DNA from 3 places in the Pseudoclavibacter sp. CFCC 13611 genome. Region 2 is predicted to be linked to each of the others. Evidence: riboswitches for the same ligand, from Rfam matches in the RefSeq annotation. Region 2 holds a riboswitch; each other region holds the start of a gene.
The links. A riboswitch is a leader RNA that binds a small molecule or an ion and turns the genes downstream of it on or off. The one in region 2 is predicted to bind thiamine pyrophosphate.

Region 1 (5,044 bases), 740 kb from region 2:
TGGCGACTCGCCTCGCCGCAGGCGACGACTGGCCCACCGCGCTGATCACGGTCAAGGCCTGGCTCACCCGGGCGCTGCGCAGCGCCGACGCTCTGCACGTCGGGCAGGGTCACGGCCCGGTCGATCACTTCGTCGACCTGCGCTGACGCTCGACGCCGAGCCAGTCGCGCAGAGATGGTTCAGTAGCGCGGCAGCGAGGGATCGACCGTCTGCACCCAGCCCATCGTGCCGCCCACCACCTGTCGCACGTTGGTGCGTCCGGAGTCACGCAGCATTTCGAGCGCCTGCGTCGAGCGCGCACCCGTCTTACAGACCAGAATGACCTCGCGTCCGGCCGGGACGTCGAAGGCCCGGGCACGGATCTCGTGCTGCAGCCGGGCCAACGGCAGCAGCCGCGCGCCCGGAATGTGCACGAGGTCGAACTCGTCCGGTTCTCGCACATCGATGAGATCGAAGTCGATCTCGCCGGCGGCTCGTCGCTGCAGCAGCGACTGCAGATCGAGAGCCGTCACACTGGTTCCCTGTGCCGTGCCCGGCGTGCCGCAGAGCTCGACGTAGTCGGCCTCGAGATCGTGCACCCTGGCCCGGTCGGGGTCGGCCGTCAGTCGCAGCTCGCGCCATCGGCCCGCTGCCGCGTCCAGCACCTGCACACGGTTGACCAGAGGCTCGCCGATGCCGGTGATGAGCTTGATCGCCTCACCGGCCATCACCGTTCCGATCATGCCCGGCAGCACACCGAAGACTCCCCCTTCGGCGCAGGAGGGCACCTCGCCGGGCTCTGGCGGCTCAGGAAAGAGGTCGCGGTAGCCCGCGTCGATGCCGAAGACACTGACCTGTCCCTCATAGCGCAGAATCGATCCCCAGACCACCGGTCGTCCGGTGATCTCTGCCGCGTCTGCCACAAGGTAGCGGGTGGCGAAGTTGTCGGCACCGTCGACGACGAGGTCGTACTCGGCGAACAGGCGCAGCGCATTGTCTCGGTCAAGCCGCACGGCATGAGCCTCGAGGTTCACCAGCGGATTGATGCGCGCCACCGTCTGCGCCGCCGAGGTCACTTTGAGCTCGCCGATGCGGTCGACGCCGTGAATGACCTGCCGCTGCAGATTCGACTCGTCGACCCGGTCGTCGTCGACGACACCGATCGTGCCCACGCCGGCCGCTGCCAGATACTCCAGCACCGGCGATCCGAGACCGCCTGCGCCGATGACCAGCACACGGGCGGCCTTCAGCCGACGCTGCGCTGCCTCGCCTGCCCCGGGCAGAATGAGCTGGCGGGAGTACCTGCGTCGCTCGTCGTCGGTGAGCCCGGGCAGCTCGTCGAGAGACTGGAGCCTCTCGACGAACGATGCGATGTGATCGACGCCACTCACAGGTCGGGCCGGCCTTCGACAGGAGACGACGCCAGTGCGTCCGCCCTCTTCGGAATGCGCCCGCCGAGAGCGGCGAGCCGCCCAGCCACGACCGCGTGCCGGAATGCGCGCGCCATGACCGCCGGATGCTCCGCTCGCGTCACCGCCGTGGCGAGCAGCACCGCGTCGCACCCGAGCTCCATGGCGAGAGCCGCATCGCTGGCCGTGCCCACGCCGGCGTCGAGCACCACGGGTACTCCGGCGTTCGCGGTGATCGCCGCGATGTTGTGCGGGTTCAGAATTCCCAGCCCGGTGCCGATCGGCGCCCCGAGCGGCATGATCGCCGCGGCACCGGCCTGCTCGAGATGGCGCGCCAGAATCGGGTCGTCGTTGGTGTAGACCATGACGTCGAACCCGTCGTTGACCAGCTGCTCGGTGGCGTCGGCGAGTTCGAGCCCGTCGGGCAGCAGCGTCTGGTCGTCGGCGATGACCTCGAGCTTCACCAGGTTCGTCTCGAGCGCCTCGCGCGCAAGCTGAGCGGTGAGAACGGCCTCACGCGCGGTGAAGCAGCCGGCCGTGTTGGGCAGCACCTCGATGTCGTTGCGCCGCAGGATGTCGAACAGGCTCGGCCCAGCCGAAGGGGTGTGCCGTCGCATCGCGACCGTCGTCAGCTCGGTGCCGCTGGCCAGCAGTGCCTGTTCCAGCCCGTCGAGGCTGGGTGCGCCGCCGGTGCCCATGATCAGCCGCGAACGGTACGATCGCCCTGCGACCTCGAAGAGATCGTCATCGTCGTGGTCAGCCATCTCAGCCTCCTTGTTTCGCGGTCACGAGTTCGATGCGGGCCTGCGGTGTGAGCACCGTCTGCGCCCAGCGGCCGCGCGGCACGATCGTCTCGTCGACGGCCACCGCGACGCCGAGCCGCGAGCCGTCGGCGGGTCGGCCGTCGGCGGCGAGCGGGGTGCCGGTTCGTTCGGCCACGAGGGCGAGCACCGAGTCGGCCTCGGTCTCGACGGCCTCGCCGTTCAGAATGATCTGTGTCATGCGGATGCTCCTGTGGGGGTCTCGGATCGATCGTCTGACGAGAAGCGCCAGGGGTCGAACGCCTGCCAGTCGGATGCTGCGGCGGTGCCGTCGACGAGATCGGAGATCACGACGGCGTTCTGAGCGCTGAGCAGGATGCCATGGCGGTGGGTGCCGGTGTTGGCGAGCAGCCCGTCGGCGACTCGGCCGAGCAGAGGCGCGTTGTCCGGTGTGCCGGGGCGGGCACGAGCAGTGGCCTCGATGAGTTCGAGGTCGTCGACCGCCGGCAGCAGCTCGTGGGCGTCGCGAAGCAGCTGCAGCACGCTGCCTGCGAGCACGGCGTCTCGAGCGTCTTCGCGTTCGGTCGCCCCGATCACGACCGTTCCGTCTTCGCGCGGCACGATGTAGACGCTGCGGCCGTGGACGAGGCCGCGGATCGTGTGGGTGGTGAGCGGGCGCAGCTGCTCCGGAGTGCGCAGACGCAGCACGTCGCCGTGCACCGGGCGGATCGGCCAGACCAGACCTCGCGGCAGGCCGCCGAGCCTCGGGCTCTCCAAACCGTTGGCCACCACGACTTCGTCTGCCTCGATGACCTGTTGCGCCGACACGCTCGGGGTCGGGCTCGCCGGCGGCACGTCGGCCACGACCTCGCTCGACGGCCACGCGGGCTGTTCGTCGAAGCGATGGGTGACTGGCCCTTCTCGACGTTCGCTCGGTTCGAGGCGAACGCCGATCACCCGCTCGTCTCGCCAGAGAAGCTCCACGGCGCGTTCCGGCACCACATGCACGTCGTCGCACACTTCGAGGGCCGATATATAGGCCCCGGCGAGGCGTCGCGGGGTGATCTGGTGGTCGTCGCGGGCCAGGAACGCCCCGCTGATGCCCGGGCCGAGCAGCGGCTCAAGCGCACGGGCCTCTCGTGAGGTGAGATCCTGCACGTCGAGCCCGAGTTCGAGCTGCTGGGCGCGCAGGCTTCGCAGCAGCTCGCGATCGGCGGCGTCGGCGGTGGCGACGATGGTCGGCGTCGACCGGTAGCCGGTGCCGACCACCGTCGCCTGGTCCAGCTCGGCGACGATCTGCGGGTAGAGACGCGCGGCCGGCACGGAGAGCGCGAGCAGACTCTCTTCTTCGAAGGCGTACTCACTCACGGCGGCGAGCATCCCGGCCGCCGCATGACTCGCGCCCGAAGCGGGCGCCGGATCGACGATCGTCACCGCGTGACCGCGCTGATGCAGTCGCCACGCGGTCGCCAGGCCGACGACGCCGGCACCGATGACGATGACATGCTTGTTCATTCTGCTCGCTTCCTACGCCGGTATGATCCGGATCAGGTCGACGGTCTGCACACGATCACCGGCCTGTTTCGGCCTGGTGAATCGCGCGCACTCTCAGCCGAGTTCTCGGCTCCCGTGCTCATGTGGGGCAATTGTACCGCCCGGTTCGTACACTGGACGCATGATCGTCAAGTCTCAGCACGCTGACCGCTCCACCGACCCGCACGCCACACCTCGCACCCGAGAATGGCGACTGAGCATGCTGCAGCAGGCGCAGCTGTATCTGTGCACCGACGCCAGACTGGGCACCGGAGACTTCGACGAGTTCGTGGACGCCGCCTACCGCGGAGGCGTCGACATCATTCAGCTGCGCGACAAGCATCTCGACGCTGGTGATGAGCTGGAGTACTTCGAGCTGCTCGCGGCTGCGGCGCGCCGACATGGGCGACTCTTCGCCGCCAACGACCGAGCCGACGTCGCCACGCTGACCGGCGCCGACATCCTGCACGTCGGGCAGCGCGACCTCAGCGTCGCCGACGCTCGTTCGCTGCTGCCGGAGGGCACGCTCGTCGGCCTGTCGACGCATTCCCGAGTGCAGGCCGAGCAGGCGCGTCTGGGCGATCCTGACTATTACTGCATCGGGCCGGTCTGGCGCACTCCCACGAAACCGGGTCGGGCCCCGGTCACCCTCGACGCCGTACGACAGGTGCATACGCAGAGCCGTGGCGATGCCAAGCCATGGTTCGCCATCGGCGGCGTCAACGCCGAGACCCTGGAGCAGGTGCTCGACGCCGGGGCGAACCGCATCGTGGTCGTACGTGCGATCACCCAGGCCGACGACCCCGAGGCCGCCGCTCGCGAGCTGCGCTCAGCGCTGCCCGAGCTCGCCACAGCGTGAGATAATGTTCGTCGTGTCGCACGACGGCACCCTGCTGACCAAACAAAGAAAGCGGTGACCATGTCATCAGTGTTCGATGCACAGTACGAGCGGTTCTCGACCGGTGCCGGCTTCCTGGCCGCGCTCGATCAGTCCGGAGGCAGCACGCCCAAGGCGCTGCGTCTCTACGGAGTGGACGAATCGCAGTACCGCAATGAGACCGAGATGTTCGACCTCATTCACGAGCTGCGCACTCGCATCATCACCAGCCCTGCTTTCACCAGCGAGCGTGTGCTCGGCGCGATTCTCTTCGAGCAGACGGTCGACCGTGAGATCAACGGGGCCCCGAGCGCGAAGTATCTCTGGAACGAGCTGGGCATCGTGCCGTTCCTGAAGATCGACAAAGGGCTCGCCGAGCTCAAAGACGGCGTGCAGGTGCTCAAGCCGATCCCGACGCTGCAGCAGCAGCTCGACAAGGCGAACGCGAACGAGGTCTTCGGCACGAAAGAGCGCTCGCTGATCAA
Region 2 (5,044 bases):
GTGATCATCACCGAGAGTGAGTGAGCGACGACGTCGTGCATCTCGCGGGCGATGCGGGCGCGTTCGTCTGCTGCGGCGAGGTCGCGTTCCTGCTGCTGCTGAATCTCGAGACGTTCGGCGTGCTCGCGCAGTTCGCGCTGCTGACTGATGCGATTGCGGGTGATCGCACCGAGCAGCCAGGCCGCGGTGACCGATGCGGCGATGAAGCCGAAGAAGATGGTGACGGCCAGGACGATCTGGAACAGCGGTTGTGCAGGTTCCTGAATTCCCTCTGCGGAATCGGTCGATGTCAGCACCGGCATCGCGCGGTACCGCACGATGAGGGCGGCGGCACCGGCGATCGCCAGCCAGAATCCGCTGATCGAAGCCCATCGTGGGGCGTAGGCGGCCAGCGCATAGACCATCATGAGCACGAGTGCGTCGGCGGGCACCACCTGCACGCCGAGCGCGACCTGAACCACGCAGACCGAGGCCATCGCGATCGCAGCCGGCACGGTACGGGTGCGCCGCCAGATCAGCGGCAGCGTGACGAGCACTGAGAAGAGAAAGCCTGTCCAGGTGTCGTTCTGCCAGTTCGTGTGGTCGAAGGTGCTGCCAATGCCCACCAGGGCGAAGGGCAGAACCAGAATCGCAGAGAGTGCGGCGACCAACAGTGTGTCGACCAGCTGCACATGGCTCGCGAACCAGTGCAGCACGCGACCGACCATCCCTCGGCGCGGGCGATGGGCGAACGCCGTCGTCGCTGTCAGCGGTGCTGCTGCCGGCGGCGTTGCGCCTGCTGGTACTGCATCTGCTGTTGCCGCTGTTGCCGCTGTTGCGCTCACTGCTCGTGCTGCTGCCTCTGAAGACACTGCTGGAGCATTCTCGACGGGCGCTGCAACCAGAACGACTGGTGTCGGCTGGGCTTCAGCGCTCGAAGTTGTCGGTCTGCTCACACTCCCAACTGTAGGGTGCGCCCGCTGGTCCGGGGTCATCCCGCAGAAGGATGTTTCCCTGACGCACCTGTCCTTGCCGCTGCACCTGTCCTTGTCTTGTCACCTCTGCCCGCCCGTCTTGTTTTCTTGTACCCAGTCTTGGGATTTGCCGTTCGCTCCCGACCGAGGCATGGGAACTGTCGTGCAGAAGCATCGAGTCATGCCATTTGGCATGTCTGGACGCCATGGGGCGTCATTTGCGGCGACTGGCTGTAGTTGGCCGGCCTGGGATGGAGGTGTCGTGCACGAGAGGGTGTGCGGGCGGCCGCGAGTGCATAGAAGCCGTTGAATGGTGTGGATGCTCAGACATGAGTGTGTAGAAGTGGCGGGCATCGTTTGCTGATGGTCGCGGGTTTTGTACTTTCGTTGATCGGATGCCGTGGGGCGGCATTTGATATGTCAGGATTCAGCGGGGAGGGGAGAGGAAGGAGTGTCAGAACTCGGCAGAACTGATTCAGACCTCCCAGCACCGTTGCAGAACCAGCCAGTACCGATGCAGAGCCGGCGAAACTCAACCGGAACCAGGGCAGAACCGGCGCAGAGTGGACGCAGGCGCACATCGGTGCTACTGTTATCTCTTGTGCCGCGGGGTGGAGCAGTTCGGTAGCTCGCCGGGCTCATAACCCGGAGGTCGTTGGTTCAAATCCAGCCCCCGCAACAGATGCGCCGACGCGGTGCGAAGAAGGTCGGAAACCCAATTGGGCTTCCGACCTTCTGCATTTCTCGGCCGAGGCCCTACCTGCCAGCACTCACAGAGTCCGGCTGGCTGACACTCATCGGGCCCGACCTGCCAGCATTCACAAAGTCTGGCGGGCTCACACTCATCGGGGCTGGCCGGCCAGCGCTCACCGGCTGGTACTCACCAGCCCCCCATGCACCAGAGCCCACCAGCCTGCAGGTCACCGCAGCTCGTACGACTGATCGAAGAAGTCGAGCTCAAGCTGCACCGTGCGTCCGAAGAACTCCCGAGCCTCGCAGGCATGAGCCGGGCCGACACGATCGAGTTCGCTGCGCAGAAACTCGACCAGCTGTCTGAACGGCGGGTTGTCGTGCAGCGTGATCCACTCTGCGTGCACGAAGCTTGCGGGTGCCTGCTCGGGTGCGCGCATCGCCCAGCTCAGGTACGACCATTCCGACACCAGCAGCACCGAGAGAATGATGGTGTAGTTCCGGGTGTCGGCGGCATCGCGAAAGACCCGTTTGAATCCGGCAGTGGCAGCCGTGTCCGGAATCTTCGCGCGGTCGGCCTCGCTCACCCCGAACTTCGCGAAGCAGCGCAGAAAGTACGTGCTCTCGTCGCCCGCCACGTCGCCGGCGAATGCTGCGAGCCGCAGTCGAGCATCCAACCTGTCGGCGCTCGCCACAGCCGCCCCGATCAGAGCCAGAAAGCCGTCGAGAAAGCGGTGATCCTGAATCAGATACCGGCACATCACCGAGTCGTCGATCGAACCGTCGAACAGCTCCGAGACGAAGCGGTGCCCGACGACCGCCTGCCAGTTGGCTGCATTGTCGTCGCGCAGCGAGTCGGTGAAGCGTTCGCCGGCGGATGCTCCGCTCGCGCGGGCAGCAGACGTCTCGTTGTGATCGGGCGTGGTGATTGCGTGCATAAGGGACTCCCATTCTTCCTTCGCCGGCATGACCCGGACAGGTTCGACGGTCGCAGGCGTCGGCAGCCCGATCTCAGCCCCGTGACCGGGGCACCCGTGTGGTACTGACGAGCGTAGCAGCAGGCGCAGGGCGCCTCGATTACGCTGGCAGAACACCCCGAGAGAAAGACCGCACATGACAGACACAGACCACACCGACGGGTTCAGCGCGAGCGAGCGTGCGGCGATGCGTCAGCGCGCCGAAGAGCTGCGCTCGATCAGCGGCGTCAAAGGCGCGGCGAAGCGGGCGCGCGAATACGAGGCGTGCGTCGCGGCGATCGAAGCACTCGACGGGCTCGACGCGGTGATCGCGCAGCGTCTGCACGTGATCGTGGCCGACGAGGCTCCGCATCTCGAAGCCAAGACCTGGTACGGGTTCCCGTCGTACGCCAGTGACGGCAAAGTCATCGTGTTCCTGCAGCCGTCGTCCAAGTTCGACACTCGGTATGCGACGCTCGGCTTCAGCGAAGACGCGCAGCTCGACGACGGTGCGATCTGGCCGACCTCGTTCGCCCTTGCGGCCTGGAACGACGCGGTGGATGCTCAGGTGCGTGCGCTGGTGCGTCGCGCTGCGGGAGCATCTGAGTAGACTGTCCGCGTGAACTACCGAGAGATGTATGCACAGCGCGAGGAGGTCGTCGGCGAAGCACTCGCCGACGACGATTAGCGCGGATGCTCCCACCGTGCCTGACATCCGGCCAGGCGCGGCGGTCGAGCGACCCTGATCACTCACTCACCATTTCTCCCGGCGAAGCGGCGTCTCTGCGATGCCGCGCGCCGTGAAAGGCATACTCATGCAGACTCTCACCGAATCCTTCATCCGCTCTTCGTTCGTCAACGCCTCACGGCGAGAGACGAAAGAGCTCACATTTCGCGACGACTTCGCCGCACTCACGGAAGAAGACTGGCAGCAGCTCGACTACCTGGGCTGGCGCGACCCGAAGTATGCGCGACGCGCCTATGTCGTGCTGCCGCGCCTCGACGGCGACCCGGTCGGCGTGCTGCTGACGCGTGCCGCGGCCGCCCCTCGCACACCGACCATGTGCCATTGGTGCCGTGACGTGCGGCTGCCGAACCCGGTCGTGCTCTGGAGCGCGAAGCGCGCCGGGGCCGCGGGGCGCCGTGGCGACACCGTCGGCACCTTGATCTGCGACGACTTTCAGTGCTCGCACAACGTGCGCAACGACCCGCCGGCGTTCTACAAGGGATACGACGTGCTCGCCGCGCGTCAGCAGCGTATCGACGACCTGCGCACACGGGTCGCAGGCTTCGCCGAGTCTCTGCTCGGCGCCGCCTGAGCTCAGCCCAGCGTGGTGACGAACGGAGTGTCTCCCGGGTCTTCGTCTCGGGAGGCACTCGCCGCGTCTCCGCGCTGACCGCCTGCGCCCGTCTGCCCCTGGGGCTTGTGCAGCGTGGCGCCGACGACGGGTCCTATGATCACGGAGAGCAGCCCGCCGCCGATCAGCGCGGCTGCCAGACCGCTGCCGATGATCTGCTGCGAGACGGCCAGTGTGGACGCGGCGACGATGATCGGCAGTGCGGTGCCGGTGTAAGCAGCCAGTGCAAACCGTGACCGGGCCGAGGAGCCTCGTGCGGCGGTGAGCATTCCGGGCAGGCCGCGCACGACGAACAGCGCGAGCGCCGAACCCACAGTGATGAGCAGAAGAATCGGCGACGCGAACAGCGCCTGCAGATCGAAGCCGAGGCCGGCGTTGATGAAGAAGATCGGCACGAGCAGCCCGAAGCCGATGCCCTGCAGTTTCGATTCGACGAACGCGGCATCCTCATGCGGGGCGTCCGAGAGCAGCACGCGCAGCACCATGCCCGCAGTGAACGCGCCCAGCAGGGTGTCGATGCCCAACAGCAGATCGAGGGCTATCAGGACGCCCATGATCATGATCACAAGGCGCAGGGCGAACTGGCTGCTGGTGTGCTGGGTCTCGCGGATGAACCGGTGGAGTCGAGCATGCGGGATGCGATTCGCCAGCCACAGCAGAAACACGGCGATCACGGCGAAGATGACGAGTACGAGCAGGGACGTGCTCAGCGTGCGCCCCGAGAGCAGCAGCGACATCATGATCAGCGGCAGAAACTCGCCGACCGCACCGTTGGCCACGACCGACGTCGCGAAGGGTGACCCCAGATCGCCCGCATCCTTCAGAATGGGCAGCAGCATGCCCACGGCGGTCGACGACAGCGCGATCGCGATGACCGGGGCGACGGCGGCTCCGGCCGCCACCGAGCCGAGGGCGAAGAGCACGGCGAAAGAGATCACCCAGGCACCTGCCGCTCGTCGCAGCGGTCGGCCGGTGATCGCGCGCACGTCGATCTCGGTGCCGGCGAGCAGAAACAGAAAGGCGCCGCCGAGTTCGGAGAGCACCGAGATCATCTCGTTCGGCTGAATGAGCCCGAGCACCGCAGGCC
Region 3 (5,044 bases), on a different contig from region 2:
CCGATCTTTCTTCCAGCTCTGCTCTTCGCGACCGCTGAGGCCTGCCTGGTGCCTGTGCTGCCGGCCAGAGCGGTCGAGCTCGGAGCCGACACCGCCCTCGCGGGGCTCATCGCCGGCATGCTGATGATCGGTCAGGTGATCGGCGATCTGCCCAGCAGCTGGATGGTCGCTCGTCTCGGCGAGCAGCGCACGATGATCGTTGCGGCTGCCCTCGGCGCAGCCGGAGCCGCGGTTGCCGCAGTGGGATCGTCTGTGACCGTGCTGCTGGTCGGCACACTGCTGGTCGGCATGGCCGCTGCCGCGTTCAACCTCGCCAGACACGCTCTGCTCACCGAGCTCGTGCCGGTCTCACATCGAGCCCGTGCCATGTCAGTGCTCGGCGGCACCGTCAGAGGCGGACTGTTTCTCGGCCCTATGCTCGTCGCCCCGCTGATCGCATGGTTCGGCAGCACGTCGGCTTTCGTGGCCAGCATCGCGCTCAGCGTCGTGGTCGCCGTGCTGCTGGTGCTGATGCCCGACCCTGAGGCACTGCTGCGAGCTGGCCTTCCCACCGGGGCATCCACGTCTGACGTGCCGGCCACAGACCAGCCGCACGATGCCCACGCCTCCGACCCCACGGCATCCGCCCCATCGCTGTGGCAGACCCTCGTCAGCTCGCGACGCGTGCTCGCGACCATGGGGCTGGGAATCGCCGCAGTGCAGCTGCTGCGATCCAGCCGCCAGGTCATTCTGCCGCTCTGGGGCACGCACATCGGCGCAGACACCGAGACCATCGCGCTGATCATGGGCATCGCAGGTGCCCTCGACCTCGCACTCTTCTACGTGTCGGGCCAGCTCATGGATCGCTTCGGGCGGCTCTGGGTCGTGCTGCCGACGCTGCTCGGTCTTGCGGTGACACACCTCGCGCTGCTGCCGGTGCACGGGCCGTGGGGGCTGCTCGTCACGGCGAGCCTGATGTCTCTGGCCAACGGCCTCGGATCCGGCATCATCATGACCATGGGCGCGGATCTGGCGCCGGAGCACCACCCAGCGGCGTTTCTGGGAGCCTGGCGTCTGGTCGCAGACGCCGGCAGCGCGAGTTCGCCGCTGATTCTCTCCGGCCTCGCCGCCGCCGCCGGGATCGCGGCCTCTGCCGCGGTCATGGCCGGTCTGGGCGTCGTCGGAGCCTGGCTGCTGTGGCACTTCACGCCGAAGTTCCTGCCTCCGGAGCTCTCCGGTCGCGGTCGGGTCTGACACCCGCCGGCTCGTCTGGGGTCGCACCGCCCGGCCGGTCGTCGTGAGCGCGCACGCACCTCTCGCTAGCATGGAGTCACCCTTTTCAGATGGATGAGAGACCGAACATGCCAGACTCCCCCGCGCCCGCTCAGCAGTCGTCGTCAGACGGAGCGCCTGCGCTCCGCGTCGAGACTTGGATCGACCTCGCCTGCCCGTGGAGCTACATCGGACTGAGCAATCTGCTCGCGGCGGTGCAGCGCTTCAGCGAAGAGCGGCCTGAGAACCGTGTGCTGCTCGGTCTGCGCAGCTACGAACTCAACCCCGATGCAGATGACGCAGACGCCCGCAGCGCGGCGCAGCATCTGGCCGACATCAAGGGCATCACGGTGTCTCAGGCCCAAACCGAGCTCGACCGAGTGACCGTGGCCGCCACCGACGCCGGGCTCGACTTCCACTTCGACGTGCTGCAGCAGTCGAACACCGGTCTTGCCCACGAGCTGCTGCACGCGGCCCGTCTCGACCACCGGGAACGCGAAGTCGCACTGGCGCTGTTTCACGCCCACTTCAGCGAGGGCCGCCACATCGGTCGTCTCGAGACGCTCGAGGAGATCGCCGGTGAGCAGGGCCTCGATGTCGCATCGATCAGTCGCGAGCTGAGCACGCATTCGCATACGGGCGAGGTGCAGGCCGACGAAAGACGCGCCGCCGAACTCGGCATCTCATCAGTGCCATTCTTCCTGTTCAACGATCGCTTCGGCGCCTCCGGTGCGCAGCCGGTCGAGGCCCTGCTCGAGGTGCTGCACGAGGTGCAGACGCGGGTCGGCGCCGACGCTCGCTGAGACTGACCCTCGGGGGTCGCAGGCGTATACTCTGGGCGTGTGACACGGGGTGCCCCGAACGAGGGCTGAGAAGAGACCCGTCGAACCTGCTCTCGTCAGCACGAGCGAAGGGATCGTCCAAATGACCGTCAACCATGCCGCATCACGCCCGAAGAGCATCCGCGTGCCGCGCATCCTCAGCATCGCAGGCACCGACCCCACCGGCGGCGCCGGGGTGCAGGCCGATCTGAAATCGATCTCGGCGATGGGCGGCTACGCCATGGCGGTCGTCACCGCGCTCGTGGCGCAGAACACCCGGGGCGTGCGCTCGGTGCACCTGCCGCCGGTCTCTTTTCTGCGCGAGCAGCTGGAGGCTGTGTCTGACGACGTGGAGATCGACGGCGTGAAGATCGGCATGCTGGCCGACGCCGACACCGTCACGACGGTGAAGGCCTGGCTTGACGAGGTGCGGCCGCCGATCGTGGTGCTCGACCCGGTGATGGTGGCCACCAGCGGCGACCGCCTGCTCGCCGAAGACGCCGAGGCGGCCGTGCGAGATCTCTGCCGCAGTGCCGATCTGATCACCCCCAACGTTCCTGAGCTCGCGGTGCTCGCCGACGCGTCTGAGGCACAGACGTGGGCGGATGCCGTGGCTCAGGCCCGACTCGTCAGCGCACGCTGCGATACCGTGGTGCTCGTCAAAGGCGGCCATTTGGTCGGCGATCGCGTGCACGACGCGCTTGTCGACGCCCGGTCTGCCCCTGAGGGGTCGCCCGTGCCCGACGGGCTCTTCGAAGCCGACGCTCCGCGCGTCGACACCGAGTGCACGCACGGAACCGGATGCACGCTCTCTTCGGCCATGGCGACTCGCCTCGCCGCAGGCGACGACTGGCCCACCGCGCTGATCACGGTCAAGGCCTGGCTCACCCGGGCGCTGCGCAGCGCCGACGCTCTGCACGTCGGGCAGGGTCACGGCCCGGTCGATCACTTCGTCGACCTGCGCTGACGCTCGACGCCGAGCCAGTCGCGCAGAGATGGTTCAGTAGCGCGGCAGCGAGGGATCGACCGTCTGCACCCAGCCCATCGTGCCGCCCACCACCTGTCGCACGTTGGTGCGTCCGGAGTCACGCAGCATTTCGAGCGCCTGCGTCGAGCGCGCACCCGTCTTACAGACCAGAATGACCTCGCGTCCGGCCGGGACGTCGAAGGCCCGGGCACGGATCTCGTGCTGCAGCCGGGCCAACGGCAGCAGCCGCGCGCCCGGAATGTGCACGAGGTCGAACTCGTCCGGTTCTCGCACATCGATGAGATCGAAGTCGATCTCGCCGGCGGCTCGTCGCTGCAGCAGCGACTGCAGATCGAGAGCCGTCACACTGGTTCCCTGTGCCGTGCCCGGCGTGCCGCAGAGCTCGACGTAGTCGGCCTCGAGATCGTGCACCCTGGCCCGGTCGGGGTCGGCCGTCAGTCGCAGCTCGCGCCATCGGCCCGCTGCCGCGTCCAGCACCTGCACACGGTTGACCAGAGGCTCGCCGATGCCGGTGATGAGCTTGATCGCCTCACCGGCCATCACCGTTCCGATCATGCCCGGCAGCACACCGAAGACTCCCCCTTCGGCGCAGGAGGGCACCTCGCCGGGCTCTGGCGGCTCAGGAAAGAGGTCGCGGTAGCCCGCGTCGATGCCGAAGACACTGACCTGTCCCTCATAGCGCAGAATCGATCCCCAGACCACCGGTCGTCCGGTGATCTCTGCCGCGTCTGCCACAAGGTAGCGGGTGGCGAAGTTGTCGGCACCGTCGACGACGAGGTCGTACTCGGCGAACAGGCGCAGCGCATTGTCTCGGTCAAGCCGCACGGCATGAGCCTCGAGGTTCACCAGCGGATTGATGCGCGCCACCGTCTGCGCCGCCGAGGTCACTTTGAGCTCGCCGATGCGGTCGACGCCGTGAATGACCTGCCGCTGCAGATTCGACTCGTCGACCCGGTCGTCGTCGACGACACCGATCGTGCCCACGCCGGCCGCTGCCAGATACTCCAGCACCGGCGATCCGAGACCGCCTGCGCCGATGACCAGCACACGGGCGGCCTTCAGCCGACGCTGCGCTGCCTCGCCTGCCCCGGGCAGAATGAGCTGGCGGGAGTACCTGCGTCGCTCGTCGTCGGTGAGCCCGGGCAGCTCGTCGAGAGACTGGAGCCTCTCGACGAACGATGCGATGTGATCGACGCCACTCACAGGTCGGGCCGGCCTTCGACAGGAGACGACGCCAGTGCGTCCGCCCTCTTCGGAATGCGCCCGCCGAGAGCGGCGAGCCGCCCAGCCACGACCGCGTGCCGGAATGCGCGCGCCATGACCGCCGGATGCTCCGCTCGCGTCACCGCCGTGGCGAGCAGCACCGCGTCGCACCCGAGCTCCATGGCGAGAGCCGCATCGCTGGCCGTGCCCACGCCGGCGTCGAGCACCACGGGTACTCCGGCGTTCGCGGTGATCGCCGCGATGTTGTGCGGGTTCAGAATTCCCAGCCCGGTGCCGATCGGCGCCCCGAGCGGCATGATCGCCGCGGCACCGGCCTGCTCGAGATGGCGCGCCAGAATCGGGTCGTCGTTGGTGTAGACCATGACGTCGAACCCGTCGTTGACCAGCTGCTCGGTGGCGTCGGCGAGTTCGAGCCCGTCGGGCAGCAGCGTCTGGTCGTCGGCGATGACCTCGAGCTTCACCAGGTTCGTCTCGAGCGCCTCGCGCGCAAGCTGAGCGGTGAGAACGGCCTCACGCGCGGTGAAGCAGCCGGCCGTGTTGGGCAGCACCTCGATGTCGTTGCGCCGCAGGATGTCGAACAGGCTCGGCCCAGCCGAAGGGGTGTGCCGTCGCATCGCGACCGTCGTCAGCTCGGTGCCGCTGGCCAGCAGTGCCTGTTCCAGCCCGTCGAGGCTGGGTGCGCCGCCGGTGCCCATGATCAGCCGCGAACGGTACGATCGCCCTGCGACCTCGAAGAGATCGTCATCGTCGTGGTCAGCCA

Region 1: linked by a shared signal. The riboswitch ahead of F8O08_RS08220 (FAD-dependent oxidoreductase) and the one ahead of F8O08_RS04865 (TenA family protein) in region 2 are both predicted to bind thiamine pyrophosphate.
Region 3: linked by a shared signal. The riboswitch ahead of thiD (bifunctional hydroxymethylpyrimidine kinase/phosphomethylpyrimidine kinase) and the one ahead of F8O08_RS04865 (TenA family protein) in region 2 are both predicted to bind thiamine pyrophosphate.

What each region holds. Positions count from the first base shown of each region.
Region 1 is NZ_WBKE01000002.1:857,228-862,271, forward strand. Features, by position in the region: gene thiD (bifunctional hydroxymethylpyrimidine kinase/phosphomethylpyrimidine kinase) at 1-146, shown strand, start outside; gene moeB (molybdopterin-synthase adenylyltransferase MoeB) at 180-1,370, opposite strand; gene F8O08_RS08210 (thiazole synthase) at 1,367-2,152, opposite strand; gene thiS (sulfur carrier protein ThiS) at 2,154-2,390, opposite strand; gene F8O08_RS08220 (FAD-dependent oxidoreductase) at 2,387-3,664, opposite strand; TPP riboswitch at 3,657-3,790, opposite strand; gene thiE (thiamine phosphate synthase) at 3,903-4,541, shown strand; gene F8O08_RS08230 (fructose bisphosphate aldolase) at 4,602-5,044, shown strand, end outside.
Region 2 is NZ_WBKE01000002.1:116,205-121,248, forward strand. Features, by position in the region: gene F8O08_RS04855 (sensor histidine kinase) at 1-695, opposite strand, end outside; tRNA gene F8O08_RS04860 (tRNA-Met) at 1,559-1,632, shown strand; gene F8O08_RS04865 (TenA family protein) at 1,874-2,581, opposite strand; TPP riboswitch at 2,578-2,689, opposite strand; gene F8O08_RS04870 (hypothetical protein) at 2,757-3,209, shown strand; gene F8O08_RS04875 (FBP domain-containing protein) at 3,415-3,918, shown strand; gene F8O08_RS04880 (cation:proton antiporter) at 3,921-5,044, opposite strand, start outside.
Region 3 is NZ_WBKE01000001.1:931,005-936,048, reverse strand. Features, by position in the region: gene F8O08_RS04090 (MFS transporter) at 1-1,233, shown strand, start outside; gene F8O08_RS04085 (DsbA family protein) at 1,341-2,054, shown strand; TPP riboswitch at 2,090-2,185, shown strand; gene thiD (bifunctional hydroxymethylpyrimidine kinase/phosphomethylpyrimidine kinase) at 2,176-3,039, shown strand; gene moeB (molybdopterin-synthase adenylyltransferase MoeB) at 3,073-4,263, opposite strand; gene F8O08_RS04070 (thiazole synthase) at 4,260-5,044, opposite strand, start outside.